Regions from separate parts of the Streptomyces sp. NPDC088810 genome, predicted to be linked through region 1. Evidence: riboswitches for the same ligand, from Rfam matches in the RefSeq annotation. Region 1 holds a riboswitch; each other region holds the start of a gene.
The links. Region 1 has a riboswitch for cobalamin ahead of ACIP4Y_RS06410 (cobalamin biosynthesis protein). Riboswitches for the same ligand answer to the same signal wherever they lie in the genome.
Positions count from the first base shown of each region.

Region 2: linked by a shared signal. The riboswitch ahead of ACIP4Y_RS22380 (HoxN/HupN/NixA family nickel/cobalt transporter) and the one ahead of ACIP4Y_RS06410 (cobalamin biosynthesis protein) in region 1 are both predicted to bind cobalamin.
Region 3: linked by a shared signal. The riboswitch ahead of ACIP4Y_RS29060 (ribonucleoside-diphosphate reductase subunit alpha) and the one ahead of ACIP4Y_RS06410 (cobalamin biosynthesis protein) in region 1 are both predicted to bind cobalamin.

Region 1 covers NZ_JBIVJQ010000001.1:1,393,817-1,400,061, reverse strand. Annotated here, with positions in the region: gene ACIP4Y_RS06430 (class II aldolase/adducin family protein) at 2-703, opposite strand; gene ACIP4Y_RS06425 (lysozyme) at 905-1,777, shown strand; gene ACIP4Y_RS06420 (anion permease) at 1,921-3,174, shown strand; gene ACIP4Y_RS06415 (hypothetical protein) at 3,206-3,433, shown strand; cobalamin riboswitch at 3,559-3,701, shown strand; gene ACIP4Y_RS06410 (cobalamin biosynthesis protein) at 3,802-4,746, shown strand; gene ACIP4Y_RS06405 (cobyric acid synthase) at 4,743-6,245, shown strand, end outside.
Region 2 covers NZ_JBIVJQ010000007.1:17,100-23,344, forward strand. Annotated here, with positions in the region: gene ACIP4Y_RS22365 (DUF6445 family protein) at 1-23, opposite strand, end outside; gene ACIP4Y_RS22370 (DUF4142 domain-containing protein) at 247-999, shown strand; gene ACIP4Y_RS22375 (glycoside hydrolase family 13 protein) at 1,020-2,678, opposite strand; cobalamin riboswitch at 2,848-3,032, shown strand; gene ACIP4Y_RS22380 (HoxN/HupN/NixA family nickel/cobalt transporter) at 3,059-4,138, shown strand; gene ACIP4Y_RS22385 (nucleoside hydrolase) at 4,139-5,101, opposite strand; gene thrS (threonine--tRNA ligase) at 5,658-6,245, opposite strand, start outside.
Region 3 covers NZ_JBIVJQ010000010.1:256,187-262,431, reverse strand. Annotated here, with positions in the region: gene ACIP4Y_RS29065 (ribonucleotide-diphosphate reductase subunit beta) at 1-221, opposite strand, end outside; gene ACIP4Y_RS29060 (ribonucleoside-diphosphate reductase subunit alpha) at 221-2,590, opposite strand; cobalamin riboswitch at 2,716-2,850, opposite strand; gene mctP (monocarboxylate uptake permease MctP) at 3,079-4,707, opposite strand; gene ACIP4Y_RS29050 (DUF3311 domain-containing protein) at 4,704-4,967, opposite strand; gene ACIP4Y_RS29045 (GntR family transcriptional regulator) at 5,091-5,852, opposite strand; gene nagB (glucosamine-6-phosphate deaminase) at 6,054-6,245, opposite strand, start outside.

The DNA of each region.
Region 1 (6,245 bases):
GTCACCTCCGTTGGCCGTATCCCTTCAAGCGTTCCCCGGCCTCGGCGACTTGTGCCTCCGTCAGCAGGGACGGTGTCAGGCCCGGCACCGAGGACGCCGTCAGCCACAGGCGGCACATCCACTCCAGCTGGGCGGTGCGGTCGTAGGCCTGGTCGAGGGTGGTGCCGTAGGTGATCGTGCCGTGGTTCTGCAGCAGGCAGCCGGAGCGGCCGGTGAGGGCGCGGAGCATGTTCCCGGCCAGTTCGTCGGTGCCGTAGGGGGCGTAGGGGGCGACCCTGATCGGGCCGCCGAGGGCGCCGGCCATGTAGTGCACCGGCGGCAGTTCGGTCACGAGCGTGGAGACGGCGGTCGCGTGCACGGCGTGGGTGTGGACGACGGCGCGGGCGTCGGTGGTGCGGTAGACGGCGAGGTGCATGGGCAGCTCGCTGGTCGGCACGAGCGTGCCGAGCACCTGGCGTCCGGTGAGGTCGACGCCGGTGAGGTCGGCGGGGGTGAGCCGGTCGTAGGGGACGCCCGACGGGGTGACCAGCACGAGGTCACCGATGCGCGCGGAGACGTTGCCGGAGGTGCCGACGACCAGCCCGTCGGCGACGGTCCGGCGCGCCGTCGCGACCACGTCCGCCCACAGCCGTGCCACGTCCTGATTCCCGGCCTGGTGCCCGGCCTGGTGTGTGTCGTCCGTGTTCCGCAGCGGTTCAGCCATGCGGTGATCCTGCCAGCCGGACCGGGCGGTGAGCGGGCGGGATCGGTCGCTTCCGCGCAAACCGTACGGCCGAACGGGCGGATCCGGCCACGAAACGCTCGGAAGGGGCCCGGATGCGGTGATCGTCGGGCCTTCAATGGCCTCTCTTGCCCACGGGACGATCGCCGCCGCCCGCGGTCGTCCGCCACCCCGGGGAGACGCATGGCCCGCGAACGCACCCTTGTCCGCCGCCGCGCCGGTGTCCTCGCGGCGGTCACGGCGGCCCTCGCCCTCGCGGGCACCGCACCCGCGTCGGCCGGGCCGGCGGGACCCGGCGAGCCGGCAGGGCAAGCCGAGGCAGCCGGAACCTCACAGCCGACCGGAACCCGGCAGGCAGCCGAAACGTCACAGCACGCCGGAGCCTCCCGGTTCGCCGGTCTGTGGACGCTCGCCGCCGCGCTGCCCCGGGGGCACGACGTCTCGTCCCACCAGAAGCGCGTCGACTGGGCCGCCGCCGCGGCGAAGGGCGCCCGGTTCGTGTACGTCAAGGCGACCGAGTCCACGACCTACCGCAATCCCTACTTCTCCGGGCAGTACTCCGGCGCCCGCAAGGCCGGCCTGCTGCGCGGCGCGTACCATTTCGCCCTGCCCGACCGGTCCTCCGGCACCCGGCAGGCGGCGTACTTCGTGCGGCACGGCGGCGACTGGCGGGCGGACGGCTGGACGCTGCCGCCCGCGCTGGACATGGAGTACGACCCGTACAGCACGCAACACAAGTGCTACGGGCTGGGCAAGGCCCGGATGGTCCGCTGGATCCGGTCCTTCAGCGACGAGATCAAGCGGGAGACCGGCCGCCGTCCGGTGATCTACACCACGACCCAGTGGTGGAAGCTGTGCACCGGGAACAGCCGCGCCTTCTCCTCCTCGAACCCCCTGTGGATCGCCCGGCACGGCACCTCGCGGCCGGGAACGCTGCCGGGCGGCTGGCACTACTGGACGTTCTGGCAGTACGCCACCACGGGCCGGCTGCCGGGTGACCAGAATCTCTTCAACGGCTCCCTGAGCCGGCTGCAGATCCTGGCGCGGGGCCGGTAGCCAAGCGGCGCCTGGGGCGAGGGACACAAGCGGAATCTCTCGCGCGCGTTACTGACACCCTCGCGCCCGCCTCAGTTCATCTTCCGTTCACCCAGGTTGCCTACGTTCGACCAGCCAATGACCTCGAACGATTGCCTGGGTAAATGGAAAGCTTCTCGCTGATCCTCGCGATAGTGGTCGTCACCGCTCTCGCGTTCGATTTCACGAACGGTTTCCACGACACCGCGAACGCGATGGCCACCACCATCTCCACAGGCGCCCTGAAGCCGAAGATCGCGGTGACCATGTCCGCCGTCCTCAATCTTGTGGGCGCCTTCCTCTCCGTGGAGGTCGCGAACACGATCTCCAAGGGTCTCGTCGACGAGACCGGCATCCGTCCCGAGGTCATCTTCGCCGCCCTGGTCGGCGCGATCCTCTGGAACCTGCTGACCTGGCTGGTGGGCCTGCCCTCCAGCTCCTCGCACGCCCTGATGGGCGGCCTGGTCGGCGCCACCGTCGCCTCCGCCGGCTTCGGCGCCGTCCACGGTGACGTCCTGGTCACCAAGGTGCTGCTGCCGGCCGTCGCCGCGCCGATCGTCGCGGGCCTGGCCTCGCTGCTGGCCACCCGGTTCTCCTACGGCATCGGCGGGACCGCGGACGGCGAGGCCACCCGCAAGGGCTACCGCGCCGGCCAGATCGCCTCCGCCGGCCTGGTCTCCCTGGCCCACGGCACCAACGACGCCCAGAAGACGATGGGCATCATCACCCTCGCCCTCGTGGCCGGCGGCTCGCTCGCCCCCGGCTCGAACCCTCCCACCTGGGTGATCCTCTCCGCCGGCCTGGCCATCGCGCTCGGCACCTACATCGGCGGCTGGCGCATCATCCGCACCATGGGCAAGGGCCTGACCGACCTGGAGCCGCGCCAGGGCTTCGCCGCGCAGACCAGCGCCGCGACCGCCATCCTGGCCTCCTCGCACCTCGGCTTCTCCCTCTCCACCACGCACGTCGTCTCCGGCTCGGTGATGGGCGCGGGCCTGGGCCGCAAGGGCGGTGTGGTCCGCTGGTCCACCGCGACCCGCATGTTCGTCGCCTGGGCGCTGACCCTGCCGGCCGCCGCGCTGGTCGGCGCCGGTGCCGAGTTCGTCACCGGCCTGGGTGACTGGGGCACCGCCGTCGTCGCCGTCTTCCTCGTCGCCGCGAGCGCCGCGATCTGGAAGATCTCCCGCCGCGAGGTCGTCGACCACACCAACGTGGTCGAGGAGACCGACGAGCCGGCCGGCGTGGTCACCACCGCCATCGCCGCCGTGATCCCGCCGCCCACCGGCACGGTCGCCGCCGATCTGGACCTCGCGTTCCCGCAGCAGACCACCGCCCCCGCCGAACCGGCCACGGCCAGCCCGCCGGCCGCCGCGGTCTGACCCCGAGCACCCGGTTACCGAAGGAAGCACTATGAAGATCGACTGGGCAGCCCTGGGCTCCGTGTTCGGCGTCAGCCTCGTGGTCACGGTGGGCCTGGTGGCCCTGTTCACCCTCGGCATCGCGGGCCTGAACCGCCGCGAGAAGGCCGTGGCGCAGGGCGGCTCCGCCGGCCTCGCCGTCACCGGCGCCTACCTCTGCTTCGCGGCGTGCGCGGCGGCGGTGGCGTACGGCATCAACCTGATCGTGGCCAAGGCCTGACCGATCCACCCAAAGGCTCCCCTCCCCGCGGAGGGGAGCCTTTGCCGTAGCCCCGAACGGCCCGCACGCCCCGCGGTGTGGGGATCGGCACACTCTCCCCTCCCAGGTCAAAGGCAAGTTGACGGCCGTTCCGGGGGCGTGGTGGACTGCCCGGGCCATGTACGGCGGCAGGAGAGGAAGCCGGTGCGAATCCGGCGCGGTCCCGCCACTGTCACCGGGGAATGAACCCCGGGAGCCAGGAACTCTCACCGCCGATTCACGTCGAACCAGGGCGCGGACACCCTGAGTGAGGACACATATCGCCATGCTCGGCTGCCCATCGAGGACCCGTACCAGGCCCGTTCCCGTCCCCACGGCCGGTTGAGCCGATGGGTGCCGATCGCACATACGCGTACGGCGCCGCCGCCGGCGTCCTGGGGGACCTGCTTCTCGGCGATCCGCGCCGCGGGCATCCCGTCGCCGCGTTCGGCCGGGCGGCGGGCGCCGTGGAAGGCGCGTTGTGGCACGACCACCGCGGCTGGGGCGCCCTGCACACCGCCGTGTGCGCCGGCGGCGCCGTCGCGCTCGGGGCGCTGGCCGCGCGTGCCGTACGCCCCTCCCGTACCGCCTCCGTCGCGCTGACCGCCGCCGCCACCTGGGCCGTCGTGGGCGGCACCTCGCTCGCCCGGGAGGCCCGCACGATCGGGCGCGCGCTGGAGTCCGGGGACGTCGAGGCGGCCCGGGCGCGGCTGCCCCACCTGTGCGGCCGGGACCCGCAGGCGCTGGACGCCGACGGCATCGCCCGGGCCGTGGTCGAGTCGGTCGCGGAGAACACCTCCGACGCGGTGGTGGGCGCCCTCGTGTGGGGCGCGGCGGCCGGGGTTCCGGGGCTCCTCGGCTTCCGGGCGGTCAACACCCTGGACGCGATGGTGGGTCACAGGTCGCCCCGCTTCCGGCGCTTCGGCTGGGCCGCCGCCCGCCTCGACGACGTCGCCGGCTGGCCGGGGGCCCGGCTGACCGCCGTACTCGCCGCCGCGGCCGGACCGGATCCGCGGGGCGCCCTGCGCGCCTGGAAGGCCGACGCGCGCCGGCACCCGAGCCCCAACGCCGGGCCCGTGGAGGCCTCCTTCGCGGGTGCCCTCGGCGTCCGCCTGGGCGGGACGCTCTCCTACGGCGGCCGGGTCGAGCACCGCCCGGTGCTCAACGGCGCCACCGGACGGCCGGTCCGGGTCACCGACATCGACCGGGCCGTACGGCTCTCCCGCCGCGTCGGCCTGCTCGCCCTCGGCAGCACGCTCGCCGTGCGCCGACTGCTGAAAGGACGCGGGAAGTGAACGGTGGTCTCCTCGTCGCCGGCACAACCTCCGACGCCGGCAAGAGCGTCGTGACGGCCGGTATCTGCCGCTGGCTGGTCCGCCAGGGCGTGAAGGTCGCGCCGTTCAAGGCCCAGAACATGTCCCTCAATTCGTTCGTGACGCGCGAGGGCGCCGAGATCGGCCGGGCGCAGGCGATGCAGGCCCAGGCCTGCCGGATCGAGCCGACCGCGCTGATGAACCCGGTGCTGCTCAAGCCCGGCGGCGAGCAGAGCAGCCAGGTGGTGCTGCTCGGCAAGCCGGTGGGCGAGCTGAGCGCGCGCGGGTACCACGGCGGGCGCCAGCAGCGGCTGCTGGGCACGGTGCTGGACTGCCTGGCCGAGTTGCGGGGCACGTATGACGCGGTGATCTGTGAGGGGGCGGGCAGCCCGGCCGAGATCAACCTGCGGCGGACCGACATCGTCAACATGGGGATCGCGCGCAACGCGCGGCTGCCCGTGCTCGTCGTGGGCGACATCGACCGCGGGGGTGTCTTCGCGTCCTTCTTCGGCACGGTCGCCCTGCTCTCGCCGGAGGACCAGGAGCTGATCGCCGGGTTCCTGGTGAACAAGTTCCGCGGCGACGTCTCCCTGCTGGAGCCCGGCCTGGACATGCTCCGGGATCTCACCGGACGGCGGACGTACGGTGTGCTGCCCTTCCGGCACGGGCTCGGCATCGATGAGGAGGACGGGCTGCGGGTGTCGCTGCGGGGCACCGTACGGGAGTCCACGGTCACGCCCCCGGTCGGCGAGGACGTGCTGCGGGTCGCCGTGTGCGCGATCCCGCTGATGTCCAACTTCACCGACGTGGACGCGCTGGCCGCCGAACCGGGTGTCGTGGTGCGGTTCGTGGACCGGCCGGAGGAGCTGGCGGACGCCGACCTCGTGGTGGTCCCGGGCACGCGCGGGACCGTACGGGCGCTCCAGTGGCTGCGGGAGCGGGGGCTGGCCGACGCCCTCGTCCGGCGGGCCGCGGAAGGGCGCCCGGTCCTCGGCATCTGCGGCGGCTTCCAGATCCTCGGCGAGCACATCGAGGACGAGGTCGAGTCCCGCGCCGGAGCCGTCCACGGCCTCGGCGTGCTGCCCGTCCGGGTGCGCTTCGCCCGCGAGAAGACCCTCACCCGGCCCAGCGGCGAAGCCCTGGGCGAGCGGGTCGACGGCTACGAGATCCACCACGGCGTGGCCGCCGTCGAGGGCGGCGAACCCTTCCTGGACGGCTGCCGGGTCGGCCAGACCTGGGGCACCCACTGGCACGGATCGCTGGAGTCCGACGGCTTCCGGCGGGCCTTCCTGCGCGAGGTGGCCGCCGCAGCGGGCCGCCGCTTCGTGCCCGCGCCCGGCACCTCCTTCGCCGCGCTGCGCGAGGAGCAGCTCGACCGGCTCGGCGACCTGATCGAACAGCACGCGGACACGGACGCGCTCTGGCGGCTCATCGAGTCGGGCGCGCCGCAAGGACTGCCTTTCATTCCACCGGGAGCGCCC
Region 2 (6,245 bases), on a different contig from region 1:
CGGGGCGGTGGCTGTGGGGGCATGCGGCGAATCTAGGGGCGCGCCCGGTCTGCCTTCTCCCGAGGAGAGGTCAACCTTCCGTCCAGGAGCGGCCAACGTTTGGCCAACGGGCCGGGGCGATCCTTTACCCGGCACCGCTGAGAAAAATCACCTCCGCGTCCGTACTGCTGTGCGTCCGAGTCATGGCGGGATCCCCAGGCAGGAGGAACGGTGCGCTTTTCGCGGAACACGACGGGAACGCTCTTCGTGGGCGGTGCGATGGCCCTGACCCTCGCCGCCCTCGCCTACCCGGGCATGCTCGGTCTGGACAAGGTCTCCAGCGCGCAGGACCGCGTCATCGCCAACACCCAGTGGGGACCGCTCACCGAGCAGGACCGGGACTTCGTGGTGAAGGTGCGGGCGGCAGGCCTGTGGGAGTACCCGGTGGGCCAGATCGGGCTGCAGAAGGGCAGCTCCAAGGCGGTGATCACGGCCAGCCAGCACCTGATCGACGGGCACGCGGCGCTGGACACCACCTGCCGCAAGATCGCACCGATGCTGAACATCACGCTGCCCAACGTGGCGAGCCCGCAGCAGGAGGGCTTCGTGAACACGCTGAAGTCGGAGACCGGCAAGCAGTTCGACACCGACTTCGCCAACATCCTGCGGATGACGCACGGCTCGATCTTCAACGGGATCGCGAAGATCCGTTCCACCACCAAGAACTCGCTGATCCGGGCCCTCGCCGACCAGGCCAACGACACGGTGCTGGACCACATGACCGTGATGGAGAAGACGGGCCTGGTCGACTTCGACCAGACCCTCTTCCAGCAGACCACCCCGCCGAAGCTGCCCAACTCGGACCTGACCCCGCCGGCCCCGCCCCCCGGCCAGCCGGAGGTGGTGCTCACCCCGCCGGCGACCGCCACCGCCAGCCCGGTGGACATCAGCGGCCTCATCAGCGGCGGCGGCGCCCCGGCTGCGGGGGCGAGCCCGAACCCGGGTCCGACGGGGGGCTGAGGTCTTTCAGACTTCAGGCCCTAGGCCAGCCACACGGTGGTGTCCGGCGGGAGCGTCCTGCCCGTCGGCAGAGGCGTGCTGGCCAGCAGGATCTCGCCCGGCGGCAGCGGGACCGGGTCCGTGCCCAGGTTGGTGACGTTGCGCCAGCCCTCGCTGCGGGCGAAGTCCAGCACGGCGGCGGGCGCGTCCGGCGTCCAGGCCAGCGTCTCCCCCTCCAGCAGCTTGCGGCGCAGCCGCAGCGCCGTGCGGTACAGCTCCAGCGTGGAGCCCTCGGCGCCGGCCTGCGCCTCGACGGCGTACGCCGCGAACGACGCCGGCTGCGGCAGCCAGCCGGCTCCGGGCCCGAAGCCGTACGACGGTCCGGTCGTCGTCCACGGCAGCGGCACCCGGCATCCGTCGCGGCCCTTGCGGACATGGCCGGTCTGTTCCCAGATCGGGTCCTGGAGCACCTCGGTGGGCAGGTCGGCGACCTCGGGCAGTCCCAGTTCCTCCCCCTGGTAGAGGTACGCCGAACCGGGCAGCGCCAGCATCAGCAGGGTCGCCGCCCGCGCCCGGCGCAGACCGGCCGCCGGGTCGACCGCGGGCGCGGTGCCGTGGGAGAGCAGCCAGGCGGCCGGGTCGGTGCCGGGCGGCAGCATGAGCCGGGAGGCGTGCCGTACGACGTCGTGGTTGGACAGCACCCAGGTCGCGGAGGCACCGGCGGTCCGGGCCGTGGCCAGCGAGGCGGTGATGACGTCCCGCAGCTCCTCGGCGTCCCAGCGGGCCTCCAGGTACTCGAAGTTGAACGCCTGGCCCAGCTCGTCCGGGCGGGCGTACAGGGCACGGCGGGCGCCCGGCACCCAGGCCTCGGCGACGGCCATGCGGGGCGGCCTGTAGGCGTCGAAGACCTTGCGCCAGTCGCGGTAGATCTCATGGACCTCGTCGCGGTCCCAGTACGGGTGGCTGCCCGGCGCCACCCGGGGCAGCGCCTCCTCGCCGGTCGCGCCGATGTCGCCGACGTCCCGGAGCGGCTCGGTGAGGTCCTTGGCCAGGCCGTGGGCGACGTCGACGCGGAAGCCGTCCACACCCCGGTCGGACCAGAACCGCAGGGTGGTGCGGAAGTCGGCGCGTACCTCCTCGTTGTCCCAGTTCAGGTCGGGCTGCTCCGGGGCGAAGAGGTGCAGGTACCACTCCCCGTCGGGCACCCGCCGCCAGGCGCTGCCGCCGAACACCGACTGCCAGTCGCTGGGCGGCAGCTCCCCGTGCGCCCCGCGCCCCGGCCGGAAGACGTAGCGTTCCCGGGCGGCCGAGCCGGGCCCGGCACGCAGCGCCTCCTGGAACCAGGGGTGCAGATGCGAGGTGTGGTTGGGGACGATGTCCACGACGACCTTGAGCCCGAGCCGGTGCGCCTCGGCGACCAGGGCGTCGAAGTCGTCCAGCGTGCCGAGGCGCTCGTCGACCCCGCGCGGGTCGATGACGTCGTAGCCGCCGTCGGCGAGTTCGGAGGGGTAGAAGGGGCTCAGCCACAGGGCGTCCACACCGAGCGCGGCCACGTGGTCCATCCGCTCGGCGATGCCCCGCAGGTCACCGAGGCCGTCACCGTCGGCGTCGGCGAAACTGCGCGGATAGACCTGGTAGATGACGGCCTGCCGCCACCAGTCGGGGTTCCTGGACGAGAGATCCGGCGAGAGGTCTGCCATACGGGCTCCCATGGGGGACGGACGACGGTACGGAATCTGTATCTGTCCACATTGCCCGGAAAGGGAACGCACGGTACGGCGCCACGCGCCGGGCGGCGAAGGGCGCACCTCGTTTGTGATCTTGCCTACCTGCGCCGGTACGCGGCTATGCAGGAAACCGCGTGCCCCCCTACGGTGGGCGGGCCGTGGTGTTCGGGAAGTCGATGGAAGGTCGACGCGGCCCTCGCCACTGTGATCGGGGAGTTCCCGTTCCGTCCGGCTCGCGCCGGGCCACTGGTCGTACGACCGGGAAGGCAGGGACGGCGGACGTTCGACCCGTCAGCCAGGAGACCGGCCACGGCAGTCACGAAGTGATCCACGAGGTGTTGGAGCGTGAACCGATGGCCGATGCTGCGTCTTTCCGCTGGCGACGTGAGGACACCGTCAAGACGGTGGGACTGCTGGCGGTGATCGTCGCCCTGCACGTCGTCGCCTTCGGGATCCTCTTTCTTCTCGTCGCCCCCGAGCGCTACAAGGTGGGCAGCGAGGTCTTCGGTGTCGGGCTCGGCGTCACCGCCTACACCCTCGGCATGCGGCACGCCTTCGACGCCGATCACATCGCGGCGATCGACAACACCACCCGCAAGCTGATGGCCGACGGCAAGCGGCCGGTGTCGGTGGGGTTCTGGTTCGCGCTGGGGCACTCCAGTGTCGTCGTGCTGCTGGCGCTGCTCATCGCGGGCGGCACCTCGCTGGCCGGACGGGTGATGAACGAGGGGTCCACCACCCACCAGGTGCTGGGCTTCCTCGGTACGACGGTCTCCGGGACGTTCCTGTACCTCATCGCCGCCCTGAACCTGGTGGCGCTGGTCGGCATCCTCAGGGTGTTCCGGGCGATGCGCGCGGGGGCGTACGACGAGAAGGAGCTGGAGCAGCACCTGGACTCGCGGGGGTTCATGAACCGCATGCTCGGCCGGCTCACGAAGTCCGTCTCGCGGCCCGGGCAGATGTACCCGCTGGGCTTCCTCTTCGGCCTCGGCTTCGACACCGCCACCGAGGTCACGCTGATGGTGATGGCGGGCTCCGGCGCGGCGGCCGGGCTGCCCTGGTACGCGATCCTCTGCCTGCCCCTGCTCTTCGCCGCCGGGATGAGCCTGTTCGACACGCTCGACGGCACGTTCATGAACTTCGCCTACCAGTGGGCGTTCTCCAACCCGGTCCGCAAGGTCTTCTACAACCTCGCCATCACCGGCCTGTCCATCGCCGTCGCCTTCTTCATCGGCACCATCGAGCTGGTCGGCGTCCTGCACGAGAAGTTCGGCCTGCACGACGACGTCACCGGCTGGATCGCCGGCCTCGACCTGGACAACGTCGGCTACCTCATCGTCGGCCTGTTCGTGCTGGTGTGGGCGGCGGCACTGGCGTACTGGAAGGTCGCCCGGGTGGAGGAACGCTGGACGGCCTCCGCCGCCGCCGAGTAGCTAGCGGCGGACCGTCTCCAGGTACAGCTTCACGTAACGCTCCACGTCCACCTCCAGGGCCACGTCGATCAGGGCCCGTTCACGGCCGCCCTCGTGGATCTCGGACTCGCCCAGGCGGGGGCGGCGGTCGACGACGGTCTGGCCGCGGGTCGGGCCGGGGGTGAGGGAGACCTCGACCGGGAGGAGGCGGGTGGTGATGCCCACCGGGTCGGCGACCGCGCACACCGCGCCGGCGTCGCCGAGGCCGCCCGCCTCCTCGGCCTCCGGCGGCTCGCCCTGGTGGGCCGGCCGGTGGGCGAGCAGCTCGCCGGCCAGGCGGGTGCCGGGCTCGGCGCTGGTGCGCAGCCGGTGCACCTCGGCGCTGTCCACGACGACCTGCTGGAACACGTCCAGGCCGTACATGGTGATCGGCACCCCGGCGGTGAGCAGGATCGCCGCGGCCTCCGGGTCGTGCCAGACGTTGAACTCCGCGACCGGGGTGGCGTTCCCGGTGGCCACCGCGCCGCCCATGAACACGATCCGCTCGATGTTCCGGGTCACCTCCGGGTGGGTGCGCAGCAGCAGGGCGATGTTCGTCAGCGGCGCGGTCGGGATGAGGGTGACCGGGCGCGGGGAGGCGAGGATCTCGCGGTGCAGCAGGGTGACGGCGTCGACGGCCACCGGGGTCCGGGCGGGCGCGGGCAGGCCCAGGTCGCCCATGCCGTCGGCGCCGTGCACGGGGGCGGAGCGGGCGGGCTCCAGCAGGGGGCGCTCGGCGCCGCGCGCCACCGGGATGTCGGGGGCGCCCGCCTGCTCCAGCACGGTGAGGGTGTTGCGGACCACCCCGTCCACGTCCGTGTTCCCGGCCACGCAGGTCACCGCCCTGAGGTCGAGTCCCGGGTGGCGTACGGCGAACAGCAGGGCCAGGGCGTCGTCGACCCCGGTGTCGCAGTCGATGATCACGGGAATGGGCTGACCGGTCACGGCGGACTCCTTCCGTCGTGCCGACGATAGATCAGGCCGGGCCGTCGCGACCGTTCCCGGCCATCGATTGCCAGGCCCGGGCGCAGATCTTCCCGAGCGCGCACCACTTCCCGAACGCGCGCCACCTCCCGGGCGGGGCCGCTTCCCGGGCGCAGATCCCTTCCCGAGCGCGCACCACTTCCCGAGCGCTGGCCACTTCCCGACGCGGGCCATTTCCCGAGCGCGCCCCACCTCCCGGGCGGGGGCCGCTTCCCGAGCAGGGGCCACCTCCCGGACGCAGATCACTTCCCGAGCGCCCACCACTTCCCGAACGCGGGCCACCTCCCGGGCGGGGCCGCTTCCCGGGCGCAGATCCCTTCCGGAGCGCGGGCCGCTTCCCGAGCGCTGGCCACCTCCCGGACGCGGGCCACTTCCCGGGCGCGCACCACCTCCCGGGCGCGGGCCGTTTCCCGAGCGCTGGCCACCTCCCGGACGCGGGCCGCTTCCCGGGCGCGGGTTCTTGTCGGTCGGTCGGGCGGGGGCCCGCGCCCCTCGGGTGGGTGAGGCGCAACTCGGGTCAGGGCTGCGGGTGGTCCCCGTCCCACAGGGCGGTACCGCGTGCCGCCACTCGTTCGGTGATCCGGCGCAGCAGGTCGGGCACCGGCAGCGCACCGGGGCGGCGGCCGTCCCGCAGGCGTACGGCGGCCAGCCCGGCGCCGGCCTCCCGGGCGCCGATCACCGCCTGGTACGGCACCAGGCGGGCCGCGCGGATCCTCGCGCCCAGGGTGCCCTCCCCGGGCCCGGCGAGTTCGGCGCGCAGGCCGAGCGCGAGCGCCTCCCGGACCAGCGCCGCCGCCGCTTCCACCTGGTCCTCGGCGACCGGCAGCACCACCAGCTGGACGGGTGCCAGCCAGGCGGGGAACGCGCCGGCGTGGGTTTCGAGGAGGTGGGCGACGGCGCGTTCGACGCTGCCGATGATGCTGCGGTGGACCATCACCGGCCGGTGCTTCGCGCCGTCGGCGCCGATGTAGTGCAGGTCGAAGCGGGCGGGCTGGTGGAAGTCGATCTGCACGGTGGACAGGGTGGACTCGCGGCCCGCAGGGTCGGCGATCTGCACGTCGATCTTCGGGCCGTAGAACGCGGCCTCGCCCTCCGCCTCCTCGTA
Region 3 (6,245 bases), on a different contig from region 1:
GAGTCGCCGGTCGCGAAGAACGCGACGAGGCGGCCGATGAGGTGCTGCTCTTCGGGCGTGAGTTTGGCGAGGTCGGCGACGTCGGAGTGGAGGTCGACCTCTTCGACGGTCCAGGTGTTCTTGATGGCGTCCCGGTAGCGCTCGTAGAAGTCGGGGTAGCGCATGGGGCGGAGAGTCAACTCGAAGCCGGGGTCGAGCAGGTTGGTGTTTCGGCTGGTCATTACTGGCAGGCCTCGCAGGACTCGGGGTTTTCCAGGGAGCAGGCGATCGCGTCGGGCTCGGCGACCTGCTGCGCGGGGACGGGCTTGGCGGCCTGCGCCTGGCCCTGGGCGGCGCGCGCGATACGCGTCGCGGGACGCGAGCGCAGGTAGTACGTCGTCTTCAGCCCGGACTTCCAGGCGTAGGCGTACATCGAGGAGAGCTTGCCGATCGTCGGCGTCTCCAGGAACAGGTTCAGGGACTGGGCCTGGTCGAGGAAGGGCGTGCGGGCGGCGGCCATGTCGATCAGCCCGCGCTGGGGGATCTCCCAGGCCGTGCGGTACAGCTCACGCACCTCCTCCGGGATCCAGAGGAAGTCCTGTACGGAGCCGTTGGAGTCGCGCAGGGCCTCGCGGGTGCGGGCGTCCCAGACGCCGAGGTTCTTCAGGTCCTGGACCAGGTAGGAGTTGACCTGGAGGAACTCGCCGGACAGGGTTTCGCGCTTGAACAGGTTGGAGACCTGCGGCTCGATGCACTCGTACACGCCCGCGATGGACGCGATGGTGGCCGTCGGCGCGATCGCGAGGAGCAGCGAGTTGCGCATGCCCGTCTCCGCGATGCGCGTGCGGAGGGCGTCCCACCGCTCCGGCCACGTCAGCTCGACGTCGTAGTGGTCGGGGTGGAGGACTCCGCGGGCGGCGCGGGTCTGCTCCCAGGCGGGCAGGGGGCCGTTGCGTTCGGCGAGGTCGGCGGAGGCCTCGTAGGCGGCGAGCATGATCCGCTCGGCGATCCGCGTGGAGAGGGCCTTGGCCTGGGGGGAGTCGAAGGGCAGGCGCAGCTTGAAGAAGACGTCCTGCAGGCCCATCGCGCCGAGGCCGACCGGGCGCCACTTGGCGTTGGAGCGGCCCGCCTGCTCGGTCGGGTAGAAGTTGATGTCCACCACGCGGTCGAGGAAGGTCACGGCGGTGCGGACGGTCTCGTCCAGGCGCTCCCAGTCGATGTCCTCGCCCTGCACGAAGGCGCCGAGGTTGATGGAGCCGAGGTTGCAGACGGCGGTCTCGCCGTCGCTTGTGACCTCCAGGATCTCGGTGCAGAGGTTGGAGGAGTGGATGACGTTGCCGGGCAGGGCGGTCTGGTTCGCGGTGCGGTTGGCGGCGTCCTTGAAGGTCATCCAGCCGTTGCCGGTCTGCGCCAGGGTGCGCATCATCCGGCCGTACAACTCCCGCGCGGGGAGCGTCTTCTTGGCCAGTCCGGCGGCTTCGGCCTTGCGGTAGGCGGCGTCGAACTCCTCGCCCCACAGGTCGACCAGTTCGGGGACGTCGGCGGGGGAGAACAGCGACCACTGCTCGTCGGCGTTGACCCGGCGCATGAACTCGTCCGGGATCCAGTGCGCGAGGTTGAGGTTGTGGGTGCGGCGGGCGTCCTCGCCGGTGTTGTCCCGCAGCTCCAGGAACTCCTCGATGTCGGAGTGCCAGGTCTCCAGGTAGACCGCGGCCGCGCCCTTGCGCCGGCCGCCCTGGTTCACCGCGGCCACGGAGGCGTCCAGGGTCTTCAGGAACGGCACGATGCCGTTGGAGTGCCCGTTCGTCCCCCGGATCAGCGAACCCCGCGAGCGGATGCGGGAGTACGACAGGCCGATGCCGCCGGCGTGCTTGGAGAGCCGGGCGACCTGGTGGTAGCGGTCGTAGATGGAGTCCAGCTCGTCCAGCGGCGAGTCCAGCAGGTAGCAGGACGACATCTGGGGGTGCCGGGTGCCGGAGTTGAACAGGGTGGGGGAGGACGGCAGGTAGTCCAGGCGGCTCATCAGGCCGTACAGGGACGCGACTTCGTCCACCGAGCGGGTCGTGTCGTCCTCCGCCAGACCGCTCGCCACGCGCAGCATGAAGTGCTGGGGCGTCTCGATCACCTTGCGGGTGATCGGGTGGCGCAGCAGGTAACGGGAGTAGAGGGTGCGCAGGCCGAAGTAGCCGAACCGGTCGTCGGCGGAGGCGTCGACCAGCGCGTCGAGCCGCTCGGCGTGCAGGCGCACGAACTCGGCGGTGCGGTCGGCGATGAGGCCCTCGCGGTGCCCGACCACGACGGACTCGGTGAAGGACGTCACGCCCTGCGAGGCGGCCTCGTCCCGGATGGTGAGGGTCAGCAGCCGGGCGGCCAGCTTCGAGTAGGCGGGGTCCTCGGAGATCAGGCCGGCGGCCGCCTCCGTGGCCAGCTCACGCAGCTCCGCCTCGTCGGCCCGCGCGGACCGGCCGCGCAACGCGGCGGCGGCGATCCGGCCCGGGTCCGCGTCGGGCAGGTCGGCGGTCAGCTCGGTCAGGGTCCGCAGCAGTGCGGTACCGGGACCGTCGGTCTCCAGCTCGCTGACTGAAGCCGGGTCGGCTGGCGCGATGGTCACGTGGGGCTCTCCCTCGCTCGGCACGGGGGCCTGGCGGAGGGCAGGGGGCAGCCACGAGCGCGCACGGCGTCGCGTCCACCGGCCCACTCCACGAGGCCCGGACGTTCAGAACCCACCCGGACCGGACGTCCGGGTGTGCTGCCGACAGGTCCTCGGACTCAACAGGCGTGCGGATGCACGCAGGTACACCGTTGCGGGACAGTTCCGGACTCACACCGGATTCCCCTGCGGCGACAGCGATCACGAGCATACATCTAGTGCCGGGTTCCCGTGGCACCCCCAGATGTTGTGCCGGTCCGGTGTCGGAGAGGCAACTCGTACGTCGGCCTGTCCCGGCCGCAGGGCCGGCCGGGGGCCACCGGAGGCGACGACGGTGTCATGGGCCCCGGCTGTGATCGCGCCCGGTCGTCGTACGCGTCGGGAGCGGCCCGCCGGTACGACGACGGGCCGCCGGAGGTGCCTCCGACGGCCCGTCGAGCGGCGGCTGCCTAGTGGCTGGCGCCTGCGGTCGCGGGGGGCAGCTCCACCTGGACGCCCGGGTCGCCGGCGTCGGCCGTGTAGTCCTCCGGCCTGGTCTCGTCGACGCCGTCGGGGGCCTTCACGGCCCGCAGGACGACGGTCAGGACCACGGTCACCGCAACGTTCAGGACGAACGCCGTCAGGCCGATGTAGCCGATCTCGCCGATGCCCGGGATCTCCTTGGCGTTGCCGCCGAAGTGCTTCTGGGTCGGCGAGGCGATGCCGTACGCGGCGGCCGTGCCGTAGATCATGCCGACCGCCCAGCCGGTGAGCAGTGCCCAGCGGTGGAACCAGCGGGTGAACAGGCCGCCGACCAGGGCCGGGAAGGTCTGCAGGATCCAGATGCCGCCCAGCAGCTGGAAGTTGATCGCGACGGTCTTGTCCATGGTGAGGACGAAGACCAGGGCGCCGACCTTCACCAGCAGCGAGACCAGCTTGGAGACCTTGGTCTCCTGCGCGGCCGTGGCGTCGGGCTTGATGAAGTCCTTGTAGATGTTGCGGGTGAAGAGGTTGGCCGCCGCGATGGACATGATTGCCGCCGGGACCAGGGCGCCGATGCCGATCGCCGCGAAGGCCACGCCCGCGAACCAGTCCGGGAACATGTCCTCGAACAGCTGCGGGATGGCCAGCTGGCCGTTGGTGACCTTCACTCCGGCCGCGATCGCCATGAAGCCCAGCAGGGCCAGCAGACCCAGCATGAGGGAGTACAGCGGCAGGATCGTGGTGTTGCGGCGGATCACCTCACGGCTCCTGGACGACAGGGTCGCGGTGATCGAGTGCGGGTACATGAACAGCGCCAGCGCGGAGCCGAGGGCCAGCGTGGCGTACGTCCACTGGTTCGCGTCCGCCGGCGCCAGCGCGCCGCGCGGCTTGTTCGTGGCCGGATTCACCTGGCTGAACGCGTGGCCCGCCTTGGCGAAGATGTCGTCGAACCCGCCCAGCTTGATCGGGATGTAGATGATCGCCACACCGATGACGATGTAGATCAGCGTGTCCTTGACGAACGCGATCAGCGCGGGGGCGCGCAGGCCGGAGGAGTACGTGTAGGCCGCCAGCACACCGAAGGCGATCAGCAGCGGCAGGTCCTTCACGAACCAGTTGGTGTTCTCGCCGCCGCCGACGCCCATCACGTCCAGCACCGCCTGGATGCCGACCAGCTGGAGCGCGATGTACGGCATGGTCGCCAGGATGCCGGTCACCGCCACCGCCAGCGACAGGCCCTTCGAGCCGAACCGGCCGCGCACGAAGTCGGAGGTGGTGACGTACCCGTGCCGGTGCGAGACCGACCACAGGCGCGGCAGGAAGGTGAAGATCAGCGGGTACACCAGGATCGTGTACGGCACCGCGAAGAAGCCGGACGCGCCCGCCGCGTAGATCGCCGCCGGTACCGCGACGAAGGTGTACGCCGTGTACAGGTCACCGCCGAGCAGGAACCAGGTGATCCAGGTGCCGAAGGACCGGCCGCCCAGACCCCATTCGTCCAGGGACTGCTCGTTCTCGGCCCTGCGCCAGCGCGCGGCCAGGAAGCCCATGACCGTGACGGCCAGGAAGAAGAAGATGAAGACGCCGAGCGCGACGCCGTTGACGCCGTCCTTCACTTCGCCGCACCCCCCTGCGCGCCCTGGCGGGAGCGCTGGTCACGCTGCCAGAGCTTGTACGCCAGCATGGTGAGCGCGGTGGAGATCAGCACCCAGAGCATCTGGTACCAGTAGAAGAACGGGATCCCGATGAACGCGGGATCCGTCTTGGCGTACGAGCCGACCCAGAGCATCGCCACGAAGGGCGCGACGAGACACAGGGCGATGATCACCCGGCCCGGTGTCACCACCGGCGGTCTCACTTCAGGCGTTTCGGACATGCCACGGCTCCGTCCCCTCGCTGATCACCTGTGTAATGCGCAGGCAATCTAGGTGACGCCGTCGTGGGAGTGGAAGACCTCGTCCGCATATCGGTATCTCGATTCGGCGAACGTGCCCGGCGGTTACTCCGCGGGCCGCTTCAGCCGGGCCACGAACTTGTACCGGTCACCGCGGTACACCGAGCGCACCCACTCCACCGGCTGGCCCTCGCGGTCCAGCGAGTGGCGGGAGAGCATCAGCATCGGCAGGCCCACGTCGGTGCCGAGCAGACCCGCCTCGCGGGGGGTGGCGAGGGAGGTCTCGATGGTCTCCTCGGCCTCGGCGAGGTGGACGTCGTAGACCTCGGCGAGCGCGGTGTACAGGGAGGTGTACTTCGCCAGCGAGCGCCGGAGCGCCGGGAAGCGCTTGGCGGACAGGTGGGTGGTCTCGATCGCCATCGGCTCACCGTTGGCCATGCGCAGCCGCTCGATGCGCAGCACGCGCCCCCCGGGGGTGATGTCGAGCAGCTCGGCGAGCCGGTCGTCGGCGGTGATGTACCCGATGTCCAGCAGCTGCGAGGTCGGCTCCAGGCCCTGGGCGCGCATGTCCTCGGTGTAGGAGGTGAGCTGGAGGGCCTGGGAGACCTTGGGCTTGGCCACGAACGTGCCCTTGCCCTGGATGCGTTCCAGCCGGCCCTCCACCACCAGCTCCTGCAGGGCCTGGCGCACCGTGGTGCGGGAGGTGTCGAACTCGGCGGCCAGCGTGCGCTCCGGCGGGACCGGCGTGCCCGGCGCCTGGGTCTCCGTCATGTCGAGCAGGTGCTTCTTCAAGCGGTAGTACTTGGGCACACGCGCGGTACGGGTGGTGCCGGCCTCGTTCTCCGCACTGCTGACGTCGGTGCTCATGCTCTGCCTTCCCGGCTCCGAATGCCGAAAGCGACCGACATCCCCATCGGCCACGGCTCACATCGTGGCACGGGTTGTCGTCTCAGCACTCCAGCCCGCACGCTCCGTGATCTCCTCTATATACCGTTGCACCCGCTGTTGGTCTAGTCCACCGGGAGGGTGAGCGTTCCCCGCTCTGCTCCGGGGTGCCGCCGCCCGGGGCTAGATCCCCTGCCACTCCGGCTTGTTGGCGTAGGTGTGGCGGAAGTAGTCGGCCAGCTTCAGCTTGGACGCGGCGGCCTCGTCGACGACCACCGTGGCGTGCGGATGCAGCTGGAGCGCGGAGGCGGGGCACACGGCGGCCACCGGTCCCTCGACGGTCGCGGCGACCGCGTCCGCCTTGCCCTCGCCGGT